DNA from 3 places in the Arthrobacter sp. E44 genome. Region 2 is predicted to be linked to each of the others. Evidence: predicted binding sites of a transcription regulator. Region 2 holds the regulator's gene; each other region holds the start of a gene.
What was found. The regulator LexA, encoded in region 2, represses DNA repair genes until DNA is damaged. The targets are predictions, from matches to a motif close to TCGAACANNTGTTCGA.

Region 1 (10,245 bases), on a different contig from region 2:
GACCGCGTGGCGCACCGGCGCGTTGGGGGCGCCGTAGCCGTCGTAGTTGCCGCGGCGTTCCACCATTTCGAAGAACACGCTGCCCACCGTGGCGGTGTAGAAGTGCAGGAATTCTCCGTCAGCGTCCCGGTCGAACAGCAGGTTGAGCTCCTGCAGGGTGGCCAGGAAGTCCGGCTCGAGGTCGAACCGGGCGTCCAGGTCCTCGTAGTAGTTGGCCGGGATCTCCAGGAATTCAAGGCCGCGGTCGCGGGCGGAGCGGGCGGTTGCCACGAGGTCGTCCACGGCGAAGGCGATGTGTTCCTGGTAGGTCTTGCGGGCTTCGTTCCGTGCCTGCTGGATGGGGGCCAGGTTCAGCACCAGCCGCACCGCGCCGTCGGAGGTCTGCATCACCTGTGAGCGCACCAGGCCGCTGGGGCTGGGCACCTCGGCGAAGGGCTGGGGCTCCAGGGCCAGGGCACTGGTGTAGAAGAGGACGGCCTCATCAAAGTGCTGCCAGGGCTGGGCAAGGTTGACGTGGTCGATCACGGCACTGGACCCGGCTGATGGGTGTTCGAGCCCTTCCCCGAACTCATGCGTCCACGCTGCGGTGCCGTCCGGACTGCCCTGGCAGAGGAAGATCTCGGTGGAGTCCGGCGCGGAGATACCCTGGAACACTTCCTCGTCCGCCTGCACCTTGCGGGCCACCACGGGCGCCTTGAGCTGCTGGGCCCGGGCGGAGGCAATCACGGGGGAATCGACGTCGAACCCCAGCGCGGCGATGGCCGGTTCCGCGTGCTGCGCGGCCTGCTCGTTGATGATCACCCGCGCCTGGCCCATGGTCCACAGCTGGACGTCCTTGGTGCGGTGCCGGCCCTCGAACGCAAAACCCAGCTGGCCCAGCAACTTCTCCAGCTGCGCGGTATCGTCCGCCTTCACCTCGGCAAAGTTGAAGCCGGCGGGCTCGTTCACCTTGGGCAGCGTGGCCAGTTCCATGGGATAACGACGGCGGACCACGCCGCTGTTCTCCGCCGCACCTTCGGCTGGGGTACCGGCCAGCCACTTGGCGCTCTGCTCCTCCAGCCAGATGAGCGAGCGCATGGCGTCCACGGCCGTACGCTCAACGTCGGACTGGCGGAAGACATCGTTGAAGACCTCGAGGGAGACGGGACCGGAGTAGCCTGCCCGGACCACGTGGCCCATGAACTTGGCCAGCTCGAACTGCCCCTCGCCGGGGAATACGCGGTAGTGGCGGCTCCAGGAGAGGACATCCATGGAGAGCTTGGGGGCATCCGCCACCTGGACAAAGAAGATCTTTTCCGGGTCAAAGGCCTCGATGTGGAAGGTCTCCCAGTCCCGGCTCAGGATGTGGAACGAGTCCAGGCAGGTGCCCAGGTTGGGGTGGTCCACCATCTCCACCAGGCGGTAGGCGTGCTCGTAGTCGTTGACGTACTTACCCCAGGCCAGTGCCTCGTAGGCCACCTTGACGCCGTGGTCCCCGGCGAGGTTGGCAAGCTGCGCCAGCTGTTCGGCGCGGACGGCATCGTCGTCGATGGTGGCGGTGGCGACGTTGGAGCAGACAAGGATCGTGTCCATGCCAAGGCGCGCCATGAGCTTGAACTTGGCCTCGGCCCGCCGGAGGTTGGCCTTGAGCAGGTCCGGCGAGACGCCGTCGAAGTCCCTGAACGGCTGGTACAGGTCCAGGCCAAGGCCCAGGTCCGCCGCCATCTTCCGCACGTCCTCGGGGCTGAGCGGGGACGTGACCAGGTCCTGTTCAAAGATCTCGATCCCGTCGAAGCCGGCGATGGCGCAGGCCTTAATCTTTTCCTTCAGGGTGCCGGAGAGGCAGACGGTGGCGATTCCGGTGCGCATCAGGCGGCCACCTCCTCGGCGGCCACGAGTTCCAGGAAGTGTGAGCGCATCCGGTCCGGATCCGCCTCCAGCCCGGTGAAGATCCGGAAGGCGTCGGCGGCCTGGCCTACCGCCATGCGGCCACCGTCCAGCACCTCGCAGCCCTTGGCGCGGGCGCCGCGGACCAGTTCGGTGTCGATGGGGCGGTAGACGATGTCCGCCACCCAGTGCCGGGGCTCCAGCAGGTCCAGGTCCAGCGGGACGCCGGGGTGGGCGGCCATGCCCACCGGGGTGCAGTGCACCAAACCGTCGGCCAGGGGCATGAGCTGCGGCAGCTCCGCCGTCGTGCCTGCCGTGACGGTGCTGTCCGGGAAAAAGGCCTGCAGCTCGGCAGCCCGTGCGGCGGCCCGGGCGGGGTCCATGTCCACCAGGTCCAGCGTCCGCACGCCTGCGGTTAGCAGGGCGTAGGCCACGGCCGATCCGGCGCCGCCGGCACCAAGCTGCACCACACGGTCCAGGCTGGCGGCGGGAAGTCCGGCGGCGAGCGCCGCGGCGAAACCGGAGAAATCGGTGTTGTGGCCGATGAACCTGCCGTCCCGGATCACCACGGTGTTGACGGCGCCCAGGCGGCGGGCGTCGGGGCTCACCTCGTCCAGGTGCTGCAGGACCAGCTGCTTGCAGGGGTGGGTGATGTTCAGGCCGTTGAAGCCCAGGGTGCGGGCGCAGTTCAGGATGTCACCCACGGATTCCCCGGTGAGCCCCAGTTCAAGCAGGTCAATGGGCCGGTAGAGGTAGCGCAGGCCCTGCACATCACCTTCCCGTTCATGCATGGGCGGCGTGAGCGATGGCATCACACCATCACCAACCAGTCCCACCAGGTAGGACTCAGTTCGATTGCTCATGCGTGCAGCTCCTTTGGTACGGCACCGGGCAGCAGCGGAACTTGGGCCGCGCTGCGGGGTGATAGCGATTACGGTACACCAAATGTTCACTTATCGCACCATTGTTCTAGATACGAACATCGGCGGGTCAAGAGGGCGTAATGAAGCAGCCCGCTAGCGCTGCGGAAGCCGTGCTGCGAGCTCCGCAGCCGCCTCCTGCAGCAGGGGTACATGGGCAACCAGCTCATCCAGGCCCAGTCGGAAGACGGGCACGGCGGTGGCCAGGGAGGCAAAGGCATGTCCCTGGCTGTTGAGCAGCGGGACAGCCACGGCCCGCATGCCGGCCTCGTTTTCCTCATCCATCACGGCGTAGCCCTGCCTGCGGACCTTGTCGATTTCCGCCCGGAAGGCGTCGCGGTCGGTGATGGACTTCCCGGTGAGCGCTTCCAGCGGCAGTTCGTCCAGCAGTTTTTCCCGTTCGGCGTCCTCGGCGAACGCCACAAGAGCTTTGCCGACGGCGGTGGCGGACAGGGAGCCCAAGTGGCCGGGGTCGCTGGTCACCCGGAAAGTCTGCGGGCCGTCCACCTTGCTCACGGTCAGGTGATGCAGGCCGTCGCGGACACTCAGGATGGTCGCTTCGCCGGTTTCGGCCGTCACCCGGCGGAGGACCGGCATGGCAGTGCCGGCAAAGCCGTGGTGGTTGGAGACCCGCTGCCCCAGCTGGAAGATCCGCAGGCCCAGGTGGTAGCGGCGGCCGTCCGGCTCGTAGTCCACGAAACCGTCGCGGGTCAGGGAGCCGAGCAGGCGGTAGGTGGTGCTGAACGGAAGTTCCGCCCGGCGGGAGATGTCTGCGGCGGTGGCGCCCCGCGGTTCCTCGCCCAGCAGGACGAGCAGGCCAAGGGCCTTGCCCACCATGTCTGTGCGGTCGGCGGGACGGGCAGCAACCCTTCCCTCCGGAGGCATGGCGTTGACAGGTTCCGCAGTAGGGGCGGCTACAGCGGAGTCGTCGTTGATCGCTGTGGTTTGGTTCACACTCATGGCTCCATGTTGCCACAATGTGAGAGCTGCTTCTAGATGGTGATTATTTTTCTTGACAGGTGACAGCCCTCACAGTCATAGTTTCTGTATCGCACAAGTAGCTCCCACCATGTGGCTATTTATGCCGGGTCTTTTCCGGACTCCAGCCGCATCGCGCCCCGCCCGCACCAAGGCAGCGGCGGCTGCGACCACCAGATCCATCCGCGACAATGTCGTCACACCAAAGGAACACCATGAGCAAGACACTTCCGTCCGCAGAGGCGGGTGCCCTCACGCATGCCGGGACGCCCAGGAAGGCCGCCCTCGCCAGCTTCCTCGGCAGCGCCGTCGAGTACTACGACTTCTTTATCTTCGGCTCCGCCGCGGCGCTGATTTTCCCCACGGTCTTCTTCCCCAGTGCCGATGCCAACGCCGCCATCATGTCCTTCGCCACCTTCGGCTTCGCCTACGTGGCGCGCCCCGTCGGCGCCATCATCCTGGGCCACTTCGGTGACCGGGTGGGCCGCCAGAAGGTCCTGATGTTCACGTTGGTGCTCATGGGTGCGTCCACCTTCGTCATCGGCTGCCTCCCGGACTTCCGGACTGTGGGCTGGTGGGCTCCGGCCCTGCTGGTGCTGGCCCGGCTGTGCCAGGGCCTCTCCGCCGCCGGTGAGCAGGCCGGCGCCTCCTCCATGACCCTTGAGCACGCCCCGGACAACCGCCGCTCCTTCTTCACCTCCTGGACGCTCACGGGAACGCAGGGCGGCCAGATCCTCGCCGCCCTGGTGTTCATTCCCGTCCTGGCCCTGCCGGATGAGATCAAATTCGGCATCGGCTGGCGCATCCCGTTCTGGCTGAGCGCCGCGGTGGTTGTGGTGGCATTCCTCATCCGCCGCACGCTCCACGAGCCGCCCGCCTTCGAAGAGGCCCGGAAGACCGCGCAGATCGCCAAGCTCCCGGTCGCTGACCTGCTCAAGGGCCACTGGCGCGACGTCCTCCGCGTGATCTGCTGCGCCTTCATCGCCGCCGTCTCCACCGTGTTCGGCACCCTGGCCATCAGCTATGCCAAGACCGTGGCCGGCGTTGACGGGACCACCACCCTGTGGCTGGTGGTGGCCGCCAACATCGTGGCCCTGGGCACCCAGCCGCTGTTCGGAATGCTCGCTGACAAGATCGGCCGCAAGCCCGTCTTCATCTACGGCGCCGTGGCCAGCGCGCTCCTGACCCCCGTGTTCCTGCTCAGCCTGGAGTCCGGCAGCGTCCCGCTGATGTTCCTGGCCGCCATCGGCTACTTCTCCGGTGGCTACGCGGCCGCCAACGCCGTATGGCCGTCCTTCTACGCCGAGATGTTCAGCACCAAGGTCCGCTTCTCTGGTCTGGCCATCGGCACCCAGCTGGGCTTCCTGATGGCAGGGTTCGCGCCGGCCATCGTGGCTGCCATGGGCGGCATCAAGGCCGGCGGCTGGGTGCAGATCACCATCTTCACGGCCATCATCTGCGCCATCGCCGCAGTGTCAGCGCTGACCGCCAAGGAGTCCTTCCGGACACCCACCAAGCAGCTCGGCCTGAAGTAGGCGCCCGCGCGCGTTCCTGCCCGGTTACTTAACGCAGAAAGCCCGCCGCCTCCTGGAAAACCCAGGGGCGGCGGGCTTTTCCGTGGCGCCGCAACAGGCTGGACACCGGTAACCGGGCAGGAATGCACGACGACGGAGCCCGCCCGGGTGCCCGGCAGGGGGCCGCTACCCCCGGCCGGTCTCCAGCACCGAGGCTAGGTCAAAGTTCACCGGCTCCTCCAGTTGCTCATACGTGCAGGATTCCGGGTCCCGGTCCGGCCGCCAGCGGTTGAACTGCGCCGTGTGGCGGAAACGGTCGCCCTCCATGTGGTCGTAGCGGACCTCCACCACCAGTTCGGGCCGAAGCGGAACGAAGGAGAGGTCCTTCCCGGCGCTCCACCTGCTGCCTTCGGCGTTCCGCGGCGTCCGCTCGCCCTCCTCCTGCTTGCCCCACGCCCAGGGGTGGCCCTCGAAGTCGGTGACCAGCGGCTGGAGCTGTTCGAACAATTCCTGCCGCTTCTTCATGGGGAAGGCGCCGATCACCCCCACACTGGCCAGGCCGCCGTCGTCCTTGTACAGGCCCAGCAGCAGGGAACCGATGGCGTTCGGGCCACTCTTGTGGAGCCGGTAGCCGGCCACCACGCAGTCCGCGGTGCGCTCGTGCTTGACCTTGAACATCACCCGCTTGTCCGGCTCATACCTGCCGTCCAGTCGTTTGGCGACGATGCCGTCCAGCCCGGCCCCCTCGAACTGCTCGAACCACTGCGCGGCCGTGTCCCTGTCCGTGGTTGCGGCTGTCAGGTGGACGGGTGCCTTGCTGGCCGCGAGGGCTTTCTCCAGCGCCGCCCGCCGCTCGGAAAAGGGCCTGCCGGTGTAGTCGTCATCATCGAGGGCAAGGAGGTCGAAGGCCACGAAGGAGGCGGGTGTCTGCTGTGCCAGCAGCTTCACGCGGCTGGCGGCGGGATGGATCCGCTGCTGCAGGGCGTCGAAATCAAGGCGGTCGCCCGAAGTCCCCACCAGGATGATCTCGCCGTCCACCACGCACCGCGGCGGCAGGTTCTCCTTGAGCGCGGCGACGAGTTCCGGGAAGTAGCGGGTCATGGGTTTTTCGTTGCGGCTGCCGATCTCAAGGTCGTCACCATCGCGGAAGATGATTGAGCGGAAGCCGTCCCATTTGGGCTCATAGCTGAGGTCCCCGCTGCCTGGAATGCCGCTGACGGCCTTGGCGAGCATGGGCGGGACGGGCGGCATCACGGGAAGTTCCATGTGCCCATTCTTGCCCGGCCGGCCCGCTTGGCGGTAGGGCGGCACGCCCGGCGTCAGCCCGCCAGCAGCCAGACGATCAGCACCAGCACCGGTGCTGCGGCCGCGGTGGAAAGCAGGATGGTTTCCCGGGCGACAGCCACCCCGCGTCCGTACTTGCTGGCGAACAGGAAGACGTTTTGGGCCGAGGGAAGTGCCGCCATGAGCACCACGCCCAGGAGCATCCGGTGGTCCAGGTTGAACAGGAAGCGTCCGACGACGAACGCCACCGCCGGCATCACCGCGGACTTGAGTGCCGTGGCAGTGAGGATCTCGGCCGTGTGGCCGCCGCTCCGAAGCATCCTGGTCCCGCGCAGCGACATGCCGAACGCCAGGAGCACCACAGGGACGGCGGCGCCGCCCAGCAGGGTCAGCGGTGCCATCACAGGTTCCGGCAGCTGCACATGGAATGCGGCCAGGACCACGCCCAGCAGCGAGGCGATGATCATGGGGTTGCGGAAGGGCTGGGTCAGCATCAGCCGGGGCGAGAACCGGCCGGCCGCCGAAAGGTCCAGCAGGGTTAGTACCAGCGGGGCGAACAGGAGCAGCTGGACCAGCAGGACCGGGGCGACCGGGGTGGCGTCACCCAGGGCGTAGAGGGTGATGGGGATGCCGATGTTGTTGGCGTTGACGTAGGACCCGGCCATGGCGCCAAGGGCTGTTTCGGCCGCCGGCCGCCGGAACCAGATGCGGCTGGCGGCGACATAGAGCAGTGCCGTTACCCCTGCAGTGATGATGGCAAGCGGAACGTAGGCGGAAAAGACCACTGACAAATCCGATTTCAGTACCACCGTGAAGAGGAGCACCGGGTTGGTGATGAAGAAGGCGGTCCGCGTCAGCGCCGAAATGGTGGGCTCATCCCCCAGCCCGCAGCGCGCGGCGATATAGCCGACGGCGATGACCACGCCGATCACCGCCAGTCCGATGAGCACACCGCCCACGTGGGTACTTCCTTCCGCTTCCACCATGCACCACCGCAGGAAGGCAGTACTACAAGTCCCAAACTTATCGAATAAGGAGCGCTGCGCCAGAAGCGTCCACAGAATGGCCCACCGCCGTGCCGCCGGCCCCTCGACACGGCGCTTCCGGGGCGGTACAGGTTAACGATGGTTACCGTCGGCTTCCACGCTTCGCACGAACAGATCAGCCCCGGCCAGCTGCTCAAGGACGTCCAGCACGCAGAGCGCGCAGGCTTCGACGCGGCCATGTGTTCAGACCATATCGAACCATGGTCCCAACGGCAGGGGCACGCCGGCTTCGCGTGGTCCTGGCTGGGCGCGGCGCTTGCCACCACCAGCCTGCGGTTCGGGGTGGTGACCGCGCCGGGTCAGCGTTACCACCCGGCCATCACCGCCCATGCCACGGCGACGCTGGCCAGCATGTTCCCCGGCAGGTTCTGGTTCGCCCCAGGCAGTGGCGAGAACATGAACGAACACATCACTGGGGACGCGTGGCCCGCCAAGGACATCAGGCAGCGCCGGCTGGAGGAATGCGTGGACGTAATCCGCCGCCTGCACCGCGGCGGGGAGGTGACCCACCGGGGCTTGGTCACGGTGGAGCAGGCGCGGATCTGGGACGTTCCGGACACACCGCCGCCGCTCATCGCACCCGCCGTCAGCGTGGAAACGGCACACCGCGCGGCCACCTGGGCGGACGGCCTGGTCACCATAAACCAGCCGGCGCCAAAGCTCCGGGACATGCTGTCCGCCTACCGGGACAACGGCGGCAAGGGAAAGGCGGTACTGCAGGTCCACCTGTCGTGGGCGGGCACGGACAAGGAAGCCGCGGCCATTGCCCTGGACCAGTGGCGGACCAACACCTTCGCCCCGCCCATCCCCTGGGACCTGCCCACCGCCCGGCACTTCGACACCGCGGGGGCGCATGTGCCCGAAGATCAGGTCCGCAGCGCCGTCAATGTCTCCGCGGATCTTCAGCAGCACGTGGAGTGGCTGGCCGGGTACGCGGACCTTGGCTTCGACGAGCTGTACCTGCACTTCGTGGGGCAGGAGCAGGCAGCCTTCATCGACGCCTTCGCCGCGGAGGTGCTCCCCCAACTGCGCACCCCCGCAGGCACCCCCGCCGAACCGCAACTGGCCGCGGCAGCCGGCAAACCGGCGTCGGACGCTTCCGCATGAGGATCGCCGAGACCTCCGACCTTTGGTGGAAGAACGCCGTCATCTACTGCCTGGACGTGGAGACGTTCCATGACGACGACGGCGACGGCACGGGGGACTTCGCCGGCCTCACCCAGCGGGTTGACTACCTGGCTGCCCTGGGCGTGACCTGCATTTGGTTGATGCCGTTCTACCCGTCCCCCGACCGCGACGACGGCTACGACGTGACGGATTTCTTCAATGTGGACCCGCGGCTGGGCACGCTGGGCGACCTGGTGGAATTCATCCGCGCCGCAAAGGACCGGGGGATGCGGGTGATCGCGGACTTCGTGGTGAACCACACCTCCAGCCAGCATCCGTGGTTCGTGGAGGCCAGGAAGTCCACGGACAACCCGTACCGCGATTTCTACGTCTGGCGGAAGGACACACCCCCTGACACCTCCGCCGAGGTGGTGTTTCCCGGGGAGGAGAACTCGCTGTGGACCCGGGACGAGGCCACGGGCGAGTGGTACCTCCACATGTTCGCCAAGTACCAGCCGGACCTGAACGTCACCAATCCGCAGGTCCGGGACCAGATCGCCAAGGCCATGGGACTGTGGCTGGAACTGGGACTGGACGGGTTCCGGCTGGACGCCGTGCCGTTCTTCCTGGAGACCAGGGGCGAGCCCAAGGACCAGGCAGCCAGGATCAACCCGCACGGCTACCTCAGGGCACTGCGCAGCTTCCTGAACCGGCGCAACGGCAGCGCGGTGCTGCTGGGCGAGGTGAACCTGTCCTACAAGGAGCAGCTGGAGTACTTCGGTGGAATGGAAGGCAACGAGCTGAACATGCAGTTCGATTTCCTGTCCATGCAGCACCTCTACCTGTCCCTGGCCAGGCAGGATGCACGTCACCTGGCGGAAACGCTGAAGGGCCGGCCGCAAATCAACCCGGACAACCAGTGGGCCATGTTCGTCCGGAACCACGACGAACTCACGCTGGACAAGCTCAGTGAGGGCGAGCGCCAGGAGGTCTTTGCAGCTTTCGGGCCGGAGAAGAACATGCAGATCTACGGGCGCGGACTGCGGCGGAGGCTGCCGCCAATGCTCGGCGGGGACCCGGACCGCCTGCGGATGGTGTACTCCCTGATGTTCTCCCTGCCCGGTACCCCGGTGCTGTTCTACGGCGAGGAGCTCGGCATGGGCGAAGACCTCCGGCAGAAGGGCCGCGCTGCCGTCCGTACCCCCATGCAGTGGAACAACGAGAAGAACGGCGGCTTCTCAAGCGCCAAAACAATGGACCTGGTGGCACCCCTGGTGCGCGGGGAGTACGGTCCGGACCGGGTCAACGCCGCCGCGGCCAAGCGGGACCCGGAGTCGCTGTTTAACTTCATGGCCACCTTGATCGCGCGGTACCGTGAGGCCGCCGAGCTGGGCTGGGGCAGCTTCGGGGTCATCGACCAGGGTGAGCCCGCGGTGTTCGCCCACACCTGCAGTTCCGAGGGCGGGACGCTGGTACTGCTGCACAACTTCGGCGAAGATTCCGTGAAGGTCAGCGGGAGACTGGAGCCGG
Region 2 (10,245 bases):
CCCGGTTCCTGCCCGAAGGCCGTGAACTGCTAACCGATTCCCCGAACGCGGAATGGTTCATGGACTACCGCAACGCGGACGGTTCGTTGTCCGAAATGTGCGGTAACGGGGTCCGGGTGTTCGTCCACTTCCTGCGCACCGAGGGCCTGATCGACCTGCCCGACGGCGGATCGCTCACCATTGGCACGCGCGGCGGCGTGAAGACGGTGGTCCGCACCGGGGACGGGTACGCAGTGGACATGGGGCCGTGGGAGTTCATTTTCCCCGGGGAGGCCACTGCCAAGGCCATGGATTCGCTGGTCACCGCCGACGGGCTGGAAGTTGCGCGGCCCGCGTTGTCCGTGAGCATGGGGAATCCGCACACGGTGGTTGCCCTCGCGGAACTTTCCGAACTGGCCGGCACCAGGCTCTTCACCGCGCCGAAGGTGGACCCCGTACCGCCGAACGGGACCAACGTGGAGTTCGTGGTTCCCGCGGAGCCGCTGGTCCATGAGGGAGTAGGTTCGGTTACCATGCGGGTGCATGAGCGCGGGGTGGGGGAGACCCAGTCCTGCGGGACGGGCGCCTGTGCTGCGGCCGTCGCCATCCGGCATTGGGCCGGGGCTGAAGCTCCCGATGCTTGGCGCGTCCACGTTCCCGGAGGTGTGGTGGGCGTGAAGTTCTTTGCCGGCCCCGGCGGCCACGAGCATGTGGAACTCAGCGGCCCCGCCGTTATTGTGGCGAGCGGGACACTTTCGTAACCTTGAGGATCCGGAAGGACTTGGACGTTGACTCCCGCGTCACGGTGAAAGAATCGTCCAGCTCCGCCGCCAACCAGCGCTGGAGCGAATCCGAACCCAGATTCTTCTGCACCACCAGCCATGCCGTCCCGCCGTCAGCCAGGCGGGGCAGCCAGAGCTTGAGCAGGGCGTGCAGCTCGTCCTTGCCAATCCTGATCGGCGGATTGGACCAGATGGTGTCGAAGCGGACGCTGGGGTCCACCTCCTGCGGCGTGCTGGCGACGACGTTGGCCAGTCCCAGCGCGGCGGCATTTTCGTTGGTCAGGGCGATGCAGCGTTCGTTGACGTCCACCGCGTAGACCTTGGACTGGGGAGCCAGCAGGGCCATGGTCAGTGCAACGGGACCCCAACCGCAGCCGATGTCCAGGAGGTTGCCCTGGGGGTTCGGATCAGGAACCTCGGCCAGGAGCACGGCAGTGCCCTTGTCGACCCCATCCGGACTGAAGATGCCTGTGGACGTGTGGAGCCTGCGCGGCTTCCCGGCCAGCTCAACCGTGAGCGGCTTGCGGGTGAAGGGGCCGGCGGGGGACGTGCTGAAATAGTGTGCTGACTCCATAACTCGCCAGAGTAGTTCCCCTGGCAGCGTAAAGGGAAACTGTGCTGCGGCCCCTCTGCTACGCTTGAACGCATGTTCCTGATCTTCGAGTAGCCGGCACGGGCCATGCCCGTCCCGACGCCTGTCCTCCAGCGACAGTCCGTTCCGCAGCGACGCAGGCTCCACGCCTTCCGCTTGCGCGCCGGCCAGACCACTGGGTCTGCCCGGCCGCCGGACGATACCGAACGTCAGCATCCCGCGCACGTCCCGCCACTCTCCGGCCTTTTCCGCCCTGCCGCCGTTTCAGCGCGGCATTCCCAGCCCGGCATCGCAGCCGGTGCAGACCACCAGGAGAACCATGACCGCAGGCCGTCAGCCCAGCGCGAATACTTTCCAACTTCCGCCCAATCAGCACTATTCTGGAATTGCCGAATCTTCAAAGGAGACCATGACCAGCCAGCCCAATACCGGTTCCGATCCAGCCGCCCAGGACATGAGTCCGCAGGAGATCCAGGCTGTCATCGACCGGATCCTCGCCAAGGACGTACCGGCCAAAAATGTCAGCACGCCCCGCGGTGAGGGCAGCGGAGATGGAAAAGCGGTGCTCGGCAGGGCACAGGCCATTTCCCGCCTGGACGAAGAGCATTCAACCTACGACGGCGACCAGCAGGACCTTGAGGAGCGGCGCGCCCTGCGCCGGCGCGCAGGGCTGTCCACCGAGCTTGAGGACGTCACCGAGGTTGAGTACCGCCAGCTGCGCCTGGAGCGCGTGGTCCTGGCCGGGCTCTGGTCCGAGGGCACCCTTGCCGACGCCGAAAACTCCCTGCGCGAGCTGGCCGCCCTTGCCGAGACTGCGGGCTCGGAGGTCCTCGACGGGCTGGTCCAGCGCCGCGACAAGCCGGACCCCGGAACCTTCCTGGGCTCGGGCAAGGCGCAGGAGCTGAAGGACATTGTGATATCCACAGGCGCGGATACCGTGGTGGTGGACGCCGAACTGGCACCTTCGCAGCGGCGCGCCCTGGAGGACATCGTCAAGGTCAAGGTCATCGACCGGACCGCCCTGATCCTGGATATCTTCGCCCAGCATGCCAAGAGCCGCGAGGGCAAGGCGCAGGTGGAGCTCGCACAGCTGGAATACCTGCTTCCCCGCCTGCGTGGCTGGGGCGAGTCGATGTCCCGCCAGGCCGGTGGCCAGGTGGGTGGCGCCGCCGCCGGCATGGGCTCCCGTGGCCCCGGTGAAACCAAGATCGAACTGGACCGGCGACGCATCCGTACCCGCATGGCCAAGCTGCGGCGCGAAATCGCCGCGATGAAGCCCGCGCGGGAGACCAAGCGGGCCAACCGCCGTCGTAATGAAGTGCCCTCCGTTGCCATCGCCGGGTACACCAACGCCGGCAAGTCGTCCCTGCTCAACCGGCTCACCGACGCCGGCGTCCTCGTGGAGAACGCCCTGTTCGCCACCCTGGATCCCACCGTGCGCAAGGCGGAAACCGCCGATGGCCTGGGCTACACCTTGGCGGATACCGTGGGATTCGTCCGTTCGCTGCCAACCCAGCTGGTGGAGGCCTTCCGCTCCACGCTCGAGGAAGTGGCGGACGCCGACCTGATCCTGCACGTGGTGGACGCCTCGCACCCTGACCCGGAAGGCCAGATTGCTGCCGTCCGGAAGGTCTTCAGCGAAGTTGACGCCCGGAAGGTGCCGGAGATCATCGTGCTGAACAAGGCTGACGCCGCCGACCCCTTCGTAGTGGAGCGGCTGAGGCAGCGCGAACCGCGCCATGTGGTGGTCTCAGCCCGCACGGGCGAGGGGATCCCGGAACTGCTGAAGGTCATCAGCGAATCCATTCCCCGGCCTTCGGTCAAGATGGAATTGCTCATCCCGTACGAGCGCGGCGACCTGATCAGCAAGCTTCACGAGTCCGACGCCGAGATCCTCAGCCTGGACCACGTGGAGGCCGGCACCAGGGCTGCCGTCATGGTCCGGGAGGGCCTGGCGTCCGAACTGGAACCCTTCACCGTCAATGGGTGACCCCGCGGCGGACGAAGCCGCGCAGACGGCCGGTGAGCAGTTCGTCATCGAACTGCTTGACCGGGCCGTCGCAGGCATGGGCGGTCAAAGCCGCACCGGACAGCATCAAATGGCCCTGCAGGTGGCCCGCGCCATCGAAACCGGCAACCACCTGCTGGTCCAGGCCGGCACCGGCACCGGTAAGTCGCTTGCCTACCTGGTGCCGCTGATCGCCCATGCCCTGGAAAGCAACAAGCCTGCTTTGGTCTCCACAGCCACGCTTGCCCTGCAAACCCAGATCGTCGGCAGGGACCTGCCCCGTCTGCTGAAGAACATCACCCCGGCACTGGAACGGCCCGTCAAGGTTGCCTTGGTCAAGGGCCGCTCCAACTACGTCTGCCGCCACAAGCTCGAAGGCGGTTTCCCCTCCGAAGAGCCCTCCGAAGGCCAGCTTTTCTCGCTTGGCGAGGACACCAGCGTGCCGCACTTCGCAGCGTCCGTGGGCGGCCCCTCCTCCCAGCTTGGCAAGGAAGTGGTCCGTCTCCGGGAGTGGGCGGAGAAAACGGCCACGGGTGACCGGGATGAACTGCTCCCGGGCGTGACCGACCGCGCCTGGCGGCAGGTCTCCGTGACGTCCATGGAGTGCCTGGGTGCCCAGAAGTGCCCGATGGCTGCCGAGTGCTTCAGCGAGCTCGCCCGGCAGGACGCTGCCGAAGCGGACGTGGTGGTGACCAACCACGCCATGCTCGCCGTCAGCGCATTCGAAGGACTTGCCGTCCTGCCCGAGTACGACGTCGTGGTGGTGGACGAAGCGCACGAACTCCAGGACCGGGTCACCGGAGCAGTGTCCGGCCAGCTGTCCGTCGCGATGGTCCACGCCGCCGCTGCCGGTGCCCGGAAACACACCGCCATCACCGTTGATGCCCTCAATGCCGCAGCGGCCAACCTTGAGCTGGCCCTCGCCGGCGCACCCAGCGGCCTGCTTCCCAACGGCCTGAACGATGAACAGCTGGACTGCGTGGACCAGCTCCGTGAGGCCTGCCGGGCTGCACTGTCCGATTCCAAAGGGGACAGCAACACCACTGCCGACGGCGGCCGGCAGCTGGCCAGGTCCCGCCTCATGCTCATCCTGGAACTGTGCGAGCGTCTGGTCGCCGCCAGGGAAAACCGGGAAGTCGTGTGGTTCTCCCGCGCCAGCACCTTTGACCCCGGCCAGGGCTACTCGCCGCCGGACGAGACTGCGCCGGTGCTGATCAACATCGCCCCATTGTCCGTCGCCGGGCGGCTGCGGGAAGGGCTCTTTGCCGACCACACCGTCGTGCTGACTTCCGCCACCCTGGCCATCGGTTCCGCTTTTGAACCTGCTGCAGGAGGACTGGGCCTTCTTGGCGACGGCGCCCCCAGCTGGACCGGCGTGGACGTCGGCTCGCCCTTCGACTACCCCAAGCAGGGCATCCTCTATGTGGCCGGGCACCTGCCCAAGCCCGGCCGCGGGGTGTCTCCGGAGGCTCTGGAGGAACTGGAAGCCCTGATTAAGGCGTCCGGCGGGGGAGCCCTTTGCCTGTTTTCCTCACGCCGGGCTGCCGAGGAGGCCGCAGACGCCCTGCGGCCCAAACTGGACGTGACCGTCCTGTGCCAAGGGGAGTCGACCATGACCGCCCTGGTCAAACAGTTCGCCGATGAGCCGGACACCTGCCTTTTCGGAACCATGTCCCTGTGGCAGGGAGTCGACGTGCCGGGCGGCTCCTGCCGGCTGGTGGTGATTGACCGTATTCCGTTCCCGCGGCCGGACGATCCACTGATGACGGCGCGTTCCCGGGCCGTGGCACAGGCCGGCGGCAACGGCTTCATGTCCGTATCAGCCACCCACGCGGCCATCCGCCTGGCCCAGGGCGCCGGGCGGTTGATCAGGTCAACCGGGGATAAGGGCGTTGTGGCCGTGCTGGACTCCCGGTTGGCAACCGAGCGCTACGCCGGGTTCCTGCGGGCTGCCCTGCCGCCGTTTTGGGCCACCACGGACCGCAGCAAGGCGCTGGCAGCCCTCACCAGGCTGGGGGCGGACGCAGTCCGGTAGCCTCCTGACGACGCACCGCGGAGCTCCAGGGGCACAGCGCGCCCCTGGAGTGCCTCCGCCGGGCCCAGGACGGCCCGGACGGATTCCTGCAGCGCGGGCCGGTGCTTGTGACGGGAGGGAGCGCGCTAGAGCGAACGCAGGACCGAGACGACTTTGCCCATGATGGTGGCATGGTCGCCCAGGATGGGTTCGTACTGCGTGTTCTGGGGGAGCAGCCAGGTATGGCCGTCGCGCTGGCGGAAGGTCTTGACGGTCGCTTCGTCGTCGAGCAGCGCAGCAACGATGTCCCCGTTGGCTGCGTCAGCCTGGCGCCGGACCACCACCCAGTCACCGTCACAAATGGCGGCGTCCACCATGGAGTCGCCGGCCACCCGCAGCATGAAGAGTTCGCCCTGGCCCACCAACTGGCGGGGGAGCGGCATGACATCCTCAACAAGCTGCTCCGCGAGGATGGGACCGCCTGCAGCGATCCGGCCCACCAGGGGAACCATTGCGGTATCGAGCGCGGTGGGCAGCTCGGTCACTGAGGCGCCTCCGCCGGCGGGTTGCGTCGCAGGGGAGTCGCCTGCGGCCTTGCGGGTACCCCCGTCCAGCGTGAGGGGCATCAGCACTTCCATGGCGCGGGGCCGCTTGGGATCGCGACGCAGGTAACCGAGTTTTTCCAGCTGGGAGAGCTGGTGGGTCACGCTGGACAGGCTTGCCAGTCCGACGGTGTCGCCGATCTCGCGCATGGAGGGCGGGTACCCGTTCTCATTGACGGAGCGCTGTATGGTTTCGAGGATTTTCTTTTGCCGGGGCGTCAAGCCTTTGGCGGTCCTCTTGGTTTGCGGGGCGGTCCTGCCCCCGGCGGCTGCTGCTGCCATATTCGCCAATGCCTTTCGCTTGCCGCCGGATCTTCCGCCCCGGTGCTGGCTTGCACGCACCGCCGGAAGGACTCCCACTGTCATTGTCAGACCCTGCTGTTCAACTTCAGGGGTGGTTGTTCTTTGGTTTCAAAGCTAGGCCAGCCACATTGCTTTTTCAAACATTTGTTCTAGCGAGTCTCGACATTGTTCGTTGATAGGTGCTAAAACTTAACAAGCAAAGTTCGAACATGTGTTCTAACCAGCGCACGCCCTATTCGAAAACGTGGCCGGAGGAAGTTCCGGACCGTCGTCTGATGGTCGGGGCGGCCTCGGGGGAACACCCGGGCAGCACGGCAGGTCCAGGAGGGCTCAGTTCATGTCAGCTTCATATCGTCACCACGTTTCACCGTCGTCCGCGCCCCTGCGGCTTACCCGGCGGGGGCGGATCGTCCTGATCGGCGTTCCGCTGGTACTCGTCGCTGTTTTCCTGCTGTCGCTGTCGGGGTTCTTCAACTCGCCCGCCAAGGCCTCAGACTCCGCCGCGGATTTGGCGGTGACACCGACTGTCACGGTTACCGTGCAGCCGGGCCAGTCACTGTGGACCATCGCCGGAGCTGTTGATCCGAACCGGGACGCCCGGGACGTGGTGGCAGACATCGTCCAGCTCAACAACCTCAGCGCCGGCTCAGTCCTGCCCGGGCAGCAACTGTTTGTCCCAACACACTGAAGCCCGCTGTCCACTCCAGGCATGGCGCCGGAGAAGCGGGATGTGGCACGCTGAGGGCGAACAGGAACCGTCACATTTTCCGGTCGTTGCTGCGGCAACTAAACTGTTCAGGTGAACGACCAGCTAGAGCGTCTGAACCGGCTTCCCCTCCGCAGCAACCTTCGCGGGCTCACCCCTTATGGGGCGCCCCAACTGGACGTCCCCATTCTCCTGAACGTCAATGAGAACACCCATGGCGTCCCCGCCGATGTGCGCGCCGCCATTTCCGCCGCAGTCACGGAGGCTGCCGCAGGCCTGAACCGCTACCCTGACCGGGAGTTCACTGCACTCCGGAAAGCCTTGGCGGAGTACCTCGGGCATGGGCTTGACGAAAACAACGTATGGGCAGCCAATGGCTCCAATGAGGTCCTGCAGCAGATCCTCCAGGCTTTCGGAGGCCCGGGCCGCACCGCCCTGGGCTTTCCACCCACGTACTCCATGTACCCCCTGCTGGCCAGCGGGACCGACACGCAGTACATCACCGGGGAGCGCTCCGAGGGCTACGACCTGAGCGCAGAGTCGGCCGCACGGCAGGTCAAGGAACTGCAGCCGAACATCGTGTTCCTCTGCTCGCCCAACAATCCCACGGGAACCGGGCTCGGTCTGGATGTCGTGGAGGCTGTCTACGAGGCCGGGGAGGACAGCCAGGCGATCGTGATCGTGGACGAGGCTTACCACGAGTTCGCGCACGACGGAACCCCCAGCGCGCTGACCCTGCTTCCCGGCCGGGAGCGGCTGATCGTGTCCCGCACCATGAGCAAGGCATTTGCCCTGGCCGGCGCCCGGCTTGGTTACATGGCCGCCGCGCCGGAGGTCACCGACGCCCTGCGGTTGGTGCGCCTTCCGTACCACCTCTCGGCCATCACCCAGGCCACTGCGCTTGCCGCCCTCGAACACCGCGAGGCCCTTATGGCGGACGTCCAGGACATCAAGGCCCAGCGGGACCGGATCGTGGCGGAACTGACACGGATGGGCCTGACGCCCGCGGCCTCCGACTCCAATTACGTGTTCTTCGGCGGCCTGGAAAACCCCCACCAGGTCTGGCAGGAACTGCTGGACGCCGGTGTGCTGATCCGTGACGTCGGCATCCCCGGCCACCTTCGGGTTACTGCGGGCACTGAGGCGGAAACCACAGCCTTCCTCACGTCCCTGGAACGCATCCTTGCGGGCCAGGCCGCGCTTCCCGCCTAGACTTATAGTGCGGCGCCGGCGCCTTGAACCACTTCTTCTCCCACAAAGGATCCTTTCACCATGAGTCCAACCGGATTGAATACGGCTGCGGCCAGGACCGCCCGCATGGAGCGTGCCACCAGCGAGTCCTCCGTCCTCGTGGAGATCAACCTCGACGGAACCGGAGTGTCGGATATCGATACCTCGGTGCCGTTTTACGACCACATGCTGACTGCCCTGTGCAAGCACTCCCTGATCGACATGACGGTCAAGGCCACCGGCGACACCCACATCGACGTCCACCACACCGTGGAGGACGTTGCCATCACCTTCGGCGAGGTCCTGCGCACTGCCCTGGGCAACAAGGCGGGAATCCGACGTTTCGGTGAGGCCACTGTGCCGCTTGATGAAGCGCTTGCCAACGCGGTAGTGGATGTCTCCGGCCGCCCCTACCTGGTGCACGGCGGCGAGCCGGCAGGCCAGGAGTACCACCTGATCGGCGGCCACTTCACTGGCTCCCTGACCCGCCACGTCTTCGAAGCCATCACGCTGCACGCCGGCATCTGCCTGCACATGACCGTATTGGCCGGCCGGGACCCGCACCACATCGTCGAGGCGCAGTTCAAAGCCTTCGCCCGTGCCCTGCGCGCCGCCGTCGAACGGGATCCCCGCGTCGAGGGCATCCCGTCCACCAAGGGCGCACTGTGAGCGGCCAGGTCCTCAAGGACGGGGCCATCATCGACCCCTCCGCCTCACGCAAGCTGCCTTCACCCGAGGGCAAGCCAACTGTCACGGTTCTGGACTACGGTTCCGGGAACGTTCGGTCAGCGGTCCGCGCACTGGAACGTGCCGGCGCGGAAGTGATCCTGAGTTCCAAGCCGGAGGACGTGCTGAACGCGGACGGACTGGTGGTGCCCGGCGTCGGCGCTTTCGAGACGGTGATGCGCGAACTCAAGGCCGTGGACGGCATCCGGCTCATCGGCAGGCGCGTTGCCGGCGGCCGCCCGGTGCTGGGCATTTGCGTAGGCCTCCAAGTCCTGTTCGAGGCCGGCGTGGAGCACGGCACCGAAGCCGAAGGCATCGGTGAGTGGCCCGGAAAGGTGGAGGCCCTTCCCGCGGAAGTCGTCCCCCACATGGGCTGGAACACCGTCCAGGTCCCCGAAGGCTCCAAGCTCTTTGCCGGCGTCGAAAACGAGCGCTTCTACTTCGTGCACTCCTACGGCGTGCAGGAATGGAACTTCGACGTGATCCAGCCCCGGATGGCTCCGCCGATGGTCACCTGGTCCGAGCACGGCGCTCCCTTCATTGCGGCCGTGGAAAACGGCCCGCTCTGCGCCACCCAGTTCCACCCCGAAAAATCAGGAGACGCCGGTGCGCGTCTGCTGCGTAACTGGGTGGAAGGCCTGCGCAAACCAGCCAATGACGAATCCAGTTCCGGAGCAGCATCAGCCGACCCCGGCAGCGGCGCATAGATGTGGTCCGTACTACTGATGGGGCTCGCCGGCATCCTGATCGGTGGCGGCATCTCCTTCCGGCAGCAGCGCAAGCCGCTGTGGACCCAGGTGGCGTTCTATGTCCTGGCCGCCATGGCGCTGCTCGCCGCCTACCTGCTCACACTGCCGGCCAGCTGAGTACCCACCGGAGGGTGGGCCGCCCTGGGGAGTCCGCCCGGCACATCAGCAACGGCACGCCCCAAGCCCGCCCAATTTCCAGCCAATCGCCCTGAGCCCGAGAACCAACACCGAGGATGAGTATGACCACCGCACATGACCTGCCGGTACTTGAACTGCTGCCCGCCGTCGACGTCGTCAACGGCCAGGCCGTGCGGCTGGTCCAGGGCGAGGCCGGGAGCGAGACCAGCTACGGCACCCCCCTTGAAGCGGCACTCAACTGGCAGCAGCAGGGTGCCGAGTGGGTCCACCTGGTGGACCTGGATGCCGCTTTCGGGCGCGGATCCAACGCCGACCTGCTCCGCGAGGTGGTGGGCCGGCTGGACATCAAGGTGGAGCTCTCCGGCGGCCTCCGTGACGACGAGACGCTCGAAGCAGCCCTTGACCTGGGGGTCGCC
Region 3 (10,245 bases), on a different contig from region 2:
TAAGCGCCCTGCTCGAAAACCAGATGCTGATGACCGCCTTCCAGCCGATCTATGGGCTCGAAGGAAAAACCGTGGTGGGTGCAGAGGCTCTCTCCCGTTTCGTCAGCGACGACGGAGCCGCCGCTGAATTGTGGTTCGCCGAGGCAGCCGCCGTGGGCCTTGGGGCAAACCTTGAGTTTTCTGCGCTCGGCTCCGCTGCCGCGGCGGCCCGCACCCTGCCGGAAAACCTATATGTTTCGCTGAACATTTCGCCCACGTCCTGCACGGACCCGCGGCTGCCGGAGCTGTTCGACCACATCGAGCTTCCCATCGACAGGGTGGTTCTCGAATTGACCGCGGATATTCCGGAAGAGGAATACCTGCAATTTATTTCTGCGATTAATCCGCTGCGCGAAAAGGGGCTGCGGATCGCCGTCGACGACACCCACACCGGCGCAGGGGCACTGAGCCGCATGATCCACCTGCGGCCCGACTTCCTCAAGGTGGGCCGCAACGTCATCGCCGATGTGGACAAGGACGGGCTGCAGCACGCCCTTGCGTCGTGCCTGGTGGACTTCACCGAGCAGATTGGTGTGACTCTGGTGGCGGAAGGCATCGAGACTGTGGGCGAACTGAAGGCCCTCACCGAGCTTGGCATCAGCGCCGGCCAGGGCTACCTGCTGGGTCGGCCGTCCGTCCGGCCCGAGGACTGGGCCAACTGGAATACGCGCCTGGACATGGACGGCCTGGAGCGCCACTTGGCCGGCCCGGGCGAGTCGCGGAAGAAGCGGGGCACAACGGCGTCGTGACGATGGACCAGCGGCCGGCGGACCGAAAGCCGCCAGCCGCTGCCCACCCAGGCACTACTCGGAGTGGCCCTGGTCCCTGCTCATTTGGTCCTCGGCGGGCGGGGTCTCCCCGGGAGGAACTCCCCCGCCCGGCTCCAGGCCGGTGACGTTGCCCTCCGCAGGGTCGGGGTTCGGCGATCCGCCCGACTCTTTGCTGCGCTGCTCAGCGAGGTGGGGCTGGGCGGCGCCAACATCGTCCTTCCCGGGACGGTCGGGATTCGCGGGGTCATTTTCCGGATGGTAAGTGCTCATGCTGCCTTTCCTTCCTCTCCGGCTGCGGTTCGGTTCCCCAGCACTGGACTAATTGTAAGCATGCTGATAATTCTGGAGGAGTAGGGCCGGTAAGCCGCTGGGGCGCCGGCATACGACGTCGGAAGGAGCAGTCAGATGGGAATCGGCGACAGCATCGGCAAGGCAGCGGAAAACGCGATGGAGGACCTGGCCGGGACATCCAAGCCGACAGAAAAGATGGATGTTCCGAATCCGGCGGACCCCAATGACGACGTTGAAGTGCACTCTTCCCTGAGTGAGGGTTCGAATGCGATGGAGGCGGAGAAGCAGAAGGCTCCAGGCCTCAAGACCGGGGCCGCCCCGGCCCCGGTGTCCAACAGCCCGTTGGGCGGGGACGTTGATGAGACGGACAACCTCAGGGCGCACAGCGGCATGGCCCGGAACGACCAAAAGCAGAACGAGGCGTCGGACGACGGCGGCCTGGCCGGCGATGCGACAGCGCCCACCGAAGCGGACCGCGGCTAAGTCTCCCGACAGGTTGGATAAGCCGGGTGCGCTTCAGCCGGCCGGGTCCTCCGGCCCGGGCGCATGCCGCCACTGGCCGCGCGCCCGCAGCACGTCGCGAAGCAGGTCCGCCCGGTCCGTGACAATCCCGTCCACGCCAAGGTGGAGGAGCCGGTGCATTTCCGCCTCCTCATTGATGGTCCATACGTGCACCACCAGGCCCAGCTCATGGGCGCGCCGGATGAAGCCGGCAGTGACTACAGGTATCCGTCCATAGCGGACGGGTACCTGCAGTGCGTGCACGTCGCGCAGAGTCCGGCGCATCAGCCGCCGGAACACCGGGCGGGGCAGTACCGGGCCCAGCAGCGTGAAGAGGGCATTCGAGGCCACTCCGGCGGACGAAGCCACCGGTTGGCTGAGCAGCTTCAGCACCGCCCGCCGTCGGCGGTCCGAAAAACTGGTGACCAGCACCCGGTGGTGCACCTGGTGCCGCTCGATGGCGGCCGCAGTGCTGCGGACCGAGCCCCAGTCCTTGACGTCGAGGTTGAGCCGGGCGTCTGGAAGCTGGGTTACCAGTTCGTCGAAGGTGGGGATGGGCTCGCGGCCGTTGATCCGCGCCTTTGCCACCTCCGCCGCGGGCAGCTCCGCAACCCGGCCCTTGCCGTCCGTCACCCTGTCCAGGGTTTCGTCGTGGAAGAGCAGCAGCACGCCGTCGGACGTGGTGTGGACGTCCGTTTCGAGGTACCGGAAGCCGAGTTCAACGCCGGCGCGGAACGCGGCCATGGAGTTTTCCAGGCCCTCGCCCGAGAACCCGCGGTGGGCCATGGCGATGGGCAGCTGCCGCCCGGCGTCGTCCGGGTGCTCGAAGAAGGGCAGGGTCACACTGCGAGCGTACCCGAGGCCCGAGGCCTTCAGTCAGCGCGGCAGTTCAGCCAGCGCAGGGAAGGATGTCCACGCCGTCACCGCAGTGCAGCAGGGTCCGCCCGCGGCCGCCGTCGAGGTGGACCCAGACCGCCGTGTGGTCCGGCGTGATGGTGTCCACCACGCCGCCCGATTCAAAGCCGGGTGAAAAGAGGACCCGGACCCGGTCGCCCTGGCGCAGCTGCTTCCAGTGCGGAGCGGGCGTTGCTGCGTGGAGCGGCGCCTCGGCTGCGTGCTGCTTGGTGCTTCTTGCCATCGTTACCCCCTTCGAGCCGGCGGAGGTGCCTGCTCTCCACGCTTGACGCTACGGCGGGAAGGTAAACGCCAGGTGAGCGGAAGCTGGGAAAACGGTGGCGCCGGATGCGGCAGGCTGGGGTCAGGAAAACTGGACGCCCAGGGAAGCGAGGCGGGCCTCCAAAACCTGGGCCACGCCGTCGTCGTCAAAATGCGGTGCCTGCTGCCCCGCCGCGCGGATGGCCTCCGGGTGGCCGCTGGCCATGGCATAGCCGTGGCCAGCCCACCGGAGCATTTCAATGTCGTTGGGCATGTCCCCGAAAGCCACTACGTCAGCGGCCCCAATGCCCAAGGCGGACGCATACTCGGCCAGCGTGACGGCCTTGTTCACACCGGGCAGGGACAGTTCCAGCATCGCGACGCCAGGCGAAGAATGGGTGGCCGCTGCCAGGTGTCCGACAGCGGGAGCCACCTCGGCGAGAAAGTCGTCAGGCGTGCCGTCGCGGACGATGGCGAGGAATTTCACCACAGAGTCCTCGCCCGTGAGCGTGTCCTTCAGCGGCGCCGGGGTGAATTCGGCGAGCAGCTCGCTGGACTCGTTCTCGATGAAGCCCGGTTCCAGATGGAAGCCGGTGAGCGTCTCCGCGGCGAACAGCGCAGCCGGGCGGAGCTCCTTGATGATGTGCCGGACTTCCAGGACAGTGTTGATGGCCAGGGTACGGGCGGAGACCAGGCAGTCCGCTTCCAGGTCCCACACCACGGCGCCGTTTGAGCAGATCACTCGACCGGTGTGGCCCAGCTGTTCTTCGAGGGGGTGCAGCCACCGGGGTGGCCGGCCTGTAACAAAGACAAGTTCGACGCCGGCATCACGGCAGGCGCGGAAGGCGCGGACGGTGCGGGGGCTGATTTTTCCGTCATGCCCGAGGATCGTTCCGTCGATATCGCTTGCTACCAGCCGCATCCTGCAAGTCTACGTGGGTCATTGGGCAGCCGGAGTGCGCTGGAAGGCGGCAGGGCGTCGTCGTACTTCCCCGCAACGCACCTCCCGCGTCTGTTGGATCACGGACGTGCCCCTTTCATCAGGGGATGATGGCAGCCGATTCCACGGAGTAGAGCCGGGCATAATTCAGGCACATGCTCACGCTTTCGTCGGCGGGGACCCGGTTGCCGGTGAGGGCTACCGGGTCGCGGATGGCAAGCCGGGGGCCGGCGGGCAGGAGGAGTGTTTCGCCATCGAGGCTGGTTCCTTCGGGGAAGATCAGCGTGTAATCATCCCCAGCCTCCGACTGCAGGATGACGCAGCCTGCCCCGTCCTTGGCCAGCGTGCCTCTGAGCTCCGCCTCAGGCCCGGAAGCGGAAGGCTGGCCGGAATGGACCACCACTTTCAGCCCGTCCGCGCCCTGCAGCATGGCGGTGGCAAGTTCCGGGGCGGCCGGCACCGGCCGGAAGGCGTAGCGGCTGGCGGCGCCGTCCGCAGGGTTCATGAGGAAGTCCACTCCCCGCGCCTGGTCGGTGTCCAGGTTCCGAGGTGCCGTTGTCGGCGGCGCTGACGGCTTCGCCTGCCCCTCCGGCGGGCCGCTGTACTCGCAGCCCGTCAGCGCGGCGAGTATCACTGCAGGAACCAGCCAAAACCGCACGAACCGCATCCGCTTCCCCCAGAGCTGACAGTGCTCCCAGCCTAGCCTCTCCGCGCCCTGGGCCGTGAGGAGTGCCGGTTGTCAGCCTCCGGGGCTACACTGAAACTATCGAACATATTTTCGAATAAAGGTGTGTTGTGGGCGTTATTGTCGGTCCCCGCGTGATAGACGCGGGTGCCTCGTTGTTCTCGGTGCTGATCTCGCCCGTGGCGGTGGCGGCGGGCTTTCCGTCGCCCGCACAGGACTACTTTGACGGCCGGATCGACCTGAACGCGCACCTGATCAAGGACATCACCAGCACCTTCGTGGTCCGCGTGACCGGTGACTCCATGGAGGGAGCGGGCATCAGTGACGGCGACGAACTGATCGTGAACCGGGCGTTGGAGCCCAAGGACGGATCCGTGGTGATCGCGGTGCTTGACGGCGAACTGACGGTCAAGCGCCTCCGCATCACCCGCACCGGGGTGCTGCTCCAGGCGGAAAACCCCAAGTACCCGGACATCCGTGTGCCCGCCCTGTCCGAGCTGACCGTCTGGGGCGTTGCCACCAGGTGCCTGCACCATGTTTGAGGCCGTGAAGGCTGGGAAGTCCCATGGCTAAGCCTATGGTGATGCGGCAGATGCCGCAGATCGCTCATGTGGACGTCAACTGCTTCTATGCCTCGGCCGAGCGCGCGTTCGACCCCTCCCTGGAGGGACGCCCGCTGGTGGTGCTGTCCAATAACGACGGGTGCGCGGTGACCCGCTCCCCCGAGGCGAAAGCCCTGGGCATCACCACCGGTGAACCCTGGTTCAAGCTCGCGCCGCGGGCCAAGGAGTGGGGCCTGGTGGCAAAGTCGAGCAACTATGAGCTGTACGGGGATATCAGCGCCCGTGTGATGGAACTGCTGGGCAGGTACTCGGCTTGGCTGGAGGTCTACAGCATTGATGAGGCATTTCTGGGCGTGAAGGGCGGCCCGGGAGAGCTGCTGGCCTTGGGCCGCAGGATGAAGGAGGCAGTCCGGCGGCACGTGGGCGTCCCGGTCTGCGTGGGCATTGCGCCCACCAAGACCCTGGCCAAGCTCTGCAATAAGTGGGCCAAGAACAATCCTGCTTTTGGCGGGGTCTGCCTTTGGGAGTCGGTCCCGGCAGACATGCGGGAGGCACTGATGGGCCGCCTGCCCGTGGATGAGATCTGGGGCATCGCCGGCCGGCTCACCAGGCGATTGAACGTCCTGGGGATCTTCACCGTCCTGGACCTGGTCCGCGCGGACCCCGTGGTGATCCGCGACAGGTTTTCCGTGGTCCTGATGCGCACCGTCCTGGAGCTGCGCGGCACCCCGTGCATCCCCATGGAGGAGGAACGGATTGGACGCGACCAGTTGATCTTCTCCCGCTCCTTCGCCACGCCTGTGACCACCACCGCAGGCCTTCGGGAGGTGCTCAGCATCTATGGGCAGCAGGCGAGCGCCAGGCTCTCAAAGCACGGGCTGCAGGCCAAGGTCCTGACGGCGTTCGCTGCCACTTCCCCGTTCCGGGACAACGAGCAGGCCTACCCCTCGGTATGCGTCTCACTGCCCATGCCCACGGCGGATCCGCTGCTGCTCACCAAGGCCGCGCACGCCCTGTTGCCCCACACCCGCGAAGGGCTGAAGTACGCCAAGGCGGGCCTGATGCTGACCGACCTGCGGCCCACGGGAAACCAGCCGCCGCTGGAGCCGTTCGAGAACCGGCATGAGGAACGCGGGATCGGGCCGCTGCTTGAGGACGTGAGCAGGCGTTTCGGGCGGGGTGCCATCGGATTGGGGCACGCGGGCATCAAGTCCGGTTTGGACTGGACCATGAAACGGGACATGCGCTCCCCCCGGTACACCACGCACTGGGACGAACTCCCCCTGGTCAAAGCGGCCTGAAAAGCAGCAGGTCCCGCCGCCGGCACAGTGCCAGCGGCGGGACCTCATTCCTGCATGGAAGTCTTAGTCCGGACGTTGCCCGCCTAGACGCGCTTCCGGGCTGTGACGAAGTGGAAGATCAGGACGACTACTGCAACGACCAAAAGAATGTGGATAAGGCCGCCGCCGATGTTCGCGAGCAGTCCGAGAAGCCAGAGAACAGCGATGATAATGGCGATCCAAAGCAACATGAGAGTCTCCTTGACTAGTTTTTCAAAATCCCCATGCGGGCCACGTACCCACCAAGGCGGCAGCTGAATCAATGCAGGCGAAACAGGAAAAGCAAGCGTCGATCGCATCCGCCGCCGATACCGGCTGCCTATCAGCCCGAACCAAGACGTCCCGGGACGAATTTTGACTTCCCGCTACGCCGCGTTGAGCCTGCGAGTCGCCCCGTGAACGCCTGCTACATGATCGATTGTCGGGCCGCCGGGCGCTCCGTAATCTCGTCTCAGCATCCGCCCCAGCAAAGGATTTACCCATGGCAAACCCGCAGGACAACAGTCCGCAGAACCAGCAAGGCTCCACCCGCATCGTCGCCGGCCAGTCCGCCAAACCCAACCGCTCGGTAGGCCTGAAGATTGGGATCGCGGCAGCCGTCCTGGCCCTCATTGGCGGGGGTGCCGCCGTCGCCTCCTCCGTTAACAGCGCCACCCCTGCCGCCACGCAGGAGACCGTCCCGTCCGGCAACCCCGCCGCCGAACTGAAGCTGGGCTACTTCGGGAACGTCACGCACGCCCCCGCACTGGTGGGCGTCAGCAACGGCTTCATCGCCGATGAACTCGGCAGCACCAAGCTCAGCACGCAGGTCTTCAACGCCGGCCCCGCAGCCATCGAAGCGCTGAACGCGGGCGCCATCGATGCCACCTACATCGGACCGAATCCGGCCATCAACTCGTTCGTCAAGAGCCAGGGCGAATCCGTCAACATCATCGCCGGCGCAGCCGCCGGTGGTGCGCAGCTGGTGGTCAAGCCGGAGATCAACTCCGCCGCGGACCTGAAGGGCAAGACCTTGGCTTCGCCGCAGCTTGGCGGCACGCAGGACGTGGCGCTCCGCGCCTGGCTTTCGTCCCAGGGATACAAGACAAACGTCGATGGCAGCGGCGACGTCGCCATCAACCCCACGGAGAACGCCCAGACCCTCAAGCTGTTCCAGGATGGAAAGCTCGACGGCGCGTGGTTGCCTGAGCCATGGGCCTCACGCCTGGTACTGACCGCCGGAGCCAAGGTACTGGTGGACGAAAAGGACCTGTGGGACGGTTCGCTGTCCGGCAAGCCGGGCGAGTTCCCCACCACCATCCTGATCGTGAACCGGAAATTCGCCGCGGACCACCCGGACACCGTCAAGGCCCTGCTGAAGGGCCACGTGAAATCGGTTGAGTGGCTGAACTCAGCGTCCACCAGTGAGAAGGCCACCGTCATCAACGCGGCACTGAAGGAAGCTGCCGGCGCCGAGCTCAAGCCCGACGTTATTGACCGCTCCTTGAAGAACATCGTCTTCACGGTGGACCCGCTGGCCGGGACCTACCAGAAGCTCCTGGCCGACGGCGTGACTGCCGGCACTACCAAGCAGGCCGACATCAACGGCATCTTCGACCTGCGGGCGCTCAACAGCGTGTCCGGCGACAAGACCTCGGCGGCGGGACTCGGCAAGGAGTAGCTCTCACCCCCATCCATTGCTGCGCTGATTTCTTGCGCAAATCCTGTGCTTTTCCGGCGCCAAGGCTGGAAAGCCCGCCGCTAGGCTGAGGGGGTTGCCCTGCGGCGGGCGGCGAAGGATTGGGGGTGCCGGTGCACGGTTTCGGGACAAACAGGGATTCGCTGTCGGAGGTCCCAGGCGGTTTTCTCCCACCCAACGTCCGCCGTTCCGCCAGCGGACGGATCCCGCAGTGGGCCATCGATGAAGCTCTTGGAAAGGCCGAGCCCCCGGCATCTTGGCGCAGTCCTGACCCTTCCCCGCCTGGCCGGCGGAAATTCCGGCGCCGGCCAAGGAAGCAACAGCGCCGGCCGAAGCGGTCGGTGCAGTTCAGGACGATGCTGGGAATCGCCGTCGTGGTCTGCCTGTATTTCACACCGACGCTCTTCGACCGCGTGGTCCTCCCTGTCGCTGCCCCGTACCTGCCCGGCGCGAAGGTGCCGCCGCCCGGCGTCGAGGCTGCTCCTTCTCCCCTCGGGACGCCACCGGCAAGCACCGGTTCCACTGCATTCGTGCTGCAGGAGTCGCCCAGGGCGGGACAGTCCCTAGTAGCGTACGATCCGTGCCGCCCCGTGCACTATGTTGTGCGTCCGGACAATGCCTTGCCGGGTGGAGATGCCCTGATCAGCGAAGCGGTGGCATCAGTTTCCCGTGCCTCCGGGCTGCAGTTCGTCTACGACGGACCCACTACGGAGGCGCCGGCCGATCAGCGGCAAGCTTTCCAGCCTGACCGCTACGGGAAGCGCTGGGCCCCAGTGCTGATCGCCTGGTCAACGCCGACGGAAACCCCCGATCTCGCGGGAAACGTGGCAGGCCTCGGCGGGAGCGGGTACGCGGAAGCCGTGGGGCAACCGCTGGTCCTTGCCGCCGGACAAATCAGCCTGGACGCCCCTGACCTCGCCGGCATCATGGCCAGCCGGGCGGACGGCGCCGCGGAAGTGCGGGCCATCATCATGCACGAACTCGGACACGTGCTGGGCCTGGCCCACGTCAACGATCCAAGCCAACTCATGTATGCCGAGAACAAGGGCGTGCAGGACTTCGCCGCCGGCGACCGGGCGGGGCTTGCGCTGCTGGGAAGCGGCCCCTGCGTGCCGCAGTTGTGACGCCCGCCGAAGAAGAACCCATCGATTGCTGCGTACATGCCCTTTTGAACCCTCAAAACGGCACTTAGGGAGCAGCCGATTCCGGCTTAGGCTTCCTTTTCGGCGCCGCGCTTTTCAACCCCGTGCAGCTCGGCGCGGGGGCGGGTTCGCGCCGGGACGGGAGACCGTGACCGCTGCCGCACGGGCAGCGTGCTCCAGGAGCTCAGCCAAGGCCTCGACGGGGAGTTCCCGCAGGTCCTGCCGGTTCTGCGCCCCGTCCAGCTCGCGGTCCACCAGGCCCGACAGCAGCGCCGCCATGAACGAGTCCCCCGCACCCACCGTGTCCGCCACTTCAACCTTGGGCGCGGGAACGGATGTTTCGCCGGCGCGGCATACACCCCAGGGGCCCTCCGCGCCGCGGGTCACCACCACCATTGCCGGTCCTTCGTCACCGCCCAGCGCCAGCCACTTTCGCGCCGAATCCAGCACGTCCTCCCCCGGGTATAGCCAGGCCAGGTCCTCGTCGGACGCCTTCACCACATCCGAAAGCGTGACGAACTTCTCCGCCTGCCCCCGCGCATAATCCACGTCCGTGATGATGCTGGGCCGGCAGTTCGGATCGAAGCTGATGGTGGCGGACGGGTGGGCGTATTCGACGGCAGCCAGCACCTCGGTGGCGCCCGGCTTCAGCATCGTGGCGATGGACCCCGTGTGCAGCAGCGTGGTGCCCTGCAGCATGAAGCCGAGCCGGTCCCCCATGCCGGGAAGCTCCCAGGCGAGATCGAACGTGTAGGTGGCCGCGCCGTCGTCGTCAATCAGCGCAGTGGCCACGCTGGTAGGCAAGTCATCCGGGGGTACCGGCAGCATCACCGAACTCGCCCGCAGGTGCGCTGCCACCGAATCCCCGTAGGCATCCCGGCCGTAGCGGCCGATGAACTGCACCGGATGGTCCAGCCGGGCCAGGCCCACTGCCACGTTCAGGGGGCTGCCGCCCACGTGGGCCTGGATTCCGGAGGCGCGCTGGACAACGTCAACAAGGCCTTCGCCGATCACTGTGAGCATGCTCATACTCTGCCAGAAATAGGCCGCTGCCAGCAGTTCGTGTCAGCGGAGCAGCCTGCCCACCAGTTCCCGGCACGTCACATAGGCTTCCGCGGTGACGTCGATCAGGGAGAAGTGA

Region 1: ACETK3_RS10655 (shikimate dehydrogenase) is a predicted target of LexA. The motif match lies at 2,823-2,838, and genes of this name have one in related genera.
Region 3: ACETK3_RS15120 (LexA family transcriptional regulator) is a predicted target of LexA. The motif match lies at 4,463-4,478, and genes of this name have one in related genera.

Annotation. Positions count from the first base shown of each region.
Region 1 covers NZ_JBHDJA010000010.1:23,568-33,812, reverse strand. The annotation lists gene ACETK3_RS10660 (bifunctional sugar phosphate isomerase/epimerase/4-hydroxyphenylpyruvate dioxygenase family protein) at 1-1,848, opposite strand, end outside; gene ACETK3_RS10655 (shikimate dehydrogenase) at 1,848-2,729, opposite strand; gene ACETK3_RS10650 (IclR family transcriptional regulator) at 2,883-3,746, opposite strand; gene ACETK3_RS10645 (MFS transporter) at 3,980-5,299, shown strand; gene ACETK3_RS10640 (ATP-dependent DNA ligase) at 5,465-6,544, opposite strand; gene ACETK3_RS10635 (AEC family transporter) at 6,598-7,521, opposite strand; gene ACETK3_RS10630 (TIGR03885 family FMN-dependent LLM class oxidoreductase) at 7,687-8,715, shown strand; gene ACETK3_RS10625 (alpha-amylase family protein) at 8,712-10,245, shown strand, end outside.
Region 2 covers NZ_JBHDJA010000004.1:167,426-177,670, forward strand. The annotation lists gene dapF (diaminopimelate epimerase) at 1-740, shown strand, start outside; gene ACETK3_RS05865 (class I SAM-dependent methyltransferase) at 712-1,335, opposite strand; gene hflX (GTPase HflX) at 1,763-3,343, shown strand; gene ACETK3_RS05875 (ATP-dependent DNA helicase) at 3,336-5,396, shown strand; gene lexA (transcriptional repressor LexA) at 5,522-6,259, opposite strand; gene ACETK3_RS05885 (LysM peptidoglycan-binding domain-containing protein) at 6,618-6,968, shown strand; gene ACETK3_RS05890 (histidinol-phosphate transaminase) at 7,080-8,198, shown strand; gene hisB (imidazoleglycerol-phosphate dehydratase HisB) at 8,259-8,885, shown strand; gene hisH (imidazole glycerol phosphate synthase subunit HisH) at 8,882-9,649, shown strand; gene ACETK3_RS05905 (hypothetical protein) at 9,650-9,808, shown strand; gene priA (bifunctional 1-(5-phosphoribosyl)-5-((5-phosphoribosylamino)methylideneamino)imidazole-4-carboxamide isomerase/phosphoribosylanthranilate isomerase PriA) at 9,931-10,245, shown strand, end outside.
Region 3 covers NZ_JBHDJA010000017.1:9,803-20,047, forward strand. The annotation lists gene ACETK3_RS15085 (EAL domain-containing protein) at 1-788, shown strand, start outside; gene ACETK3_RS15090 (DUF6480 family protein) at 843-1,079, opposite strand; gene ACETK3_RS15095 (hypothetical protein) at 1,215-1,583, shown strand; gene ACETK3_RS15100 (glycerophosphodiester phosphodiesterase) at 1,617-2,444, opposite strand; gene ACETK3_RS15105 (hypothetical protein) at 2,491-2,739, opposite strand; gene ACETK3_RS15110 (HAD family hydrolase) at 2,860-3,678, opposite strand; gene ACETK3_RS15115 (hypothetical protein) at 3,797-4,354, opposite strand; gene ACETK3_RS15120 (LexA family transcriptional regulator) at 4,492-4,923, shown strand; gene ACETK3_RS15125 (Y-family DNA polymerase) at 4,947-6,245, shown strand; gene ACETK3_RS15130 (lmo0937 family membrane protein) at 6,329-6,475, opposite strand; gene ACETK3_RS15135 (ABC transporter substrate-binding protein) at 6,766-7,944, shown strand; gene ACETK3_RS15140 (matrixin family metalloprotease) at 8,304-9,086, shown strand; gene ACETK3_RS15145 (carbohydrate kinase) at 9,201-10,127, opposite strand; gene ACETK3_RS15150 (alpha/beta hydrolase) at 10,170-10,245, opposite strand, start outside.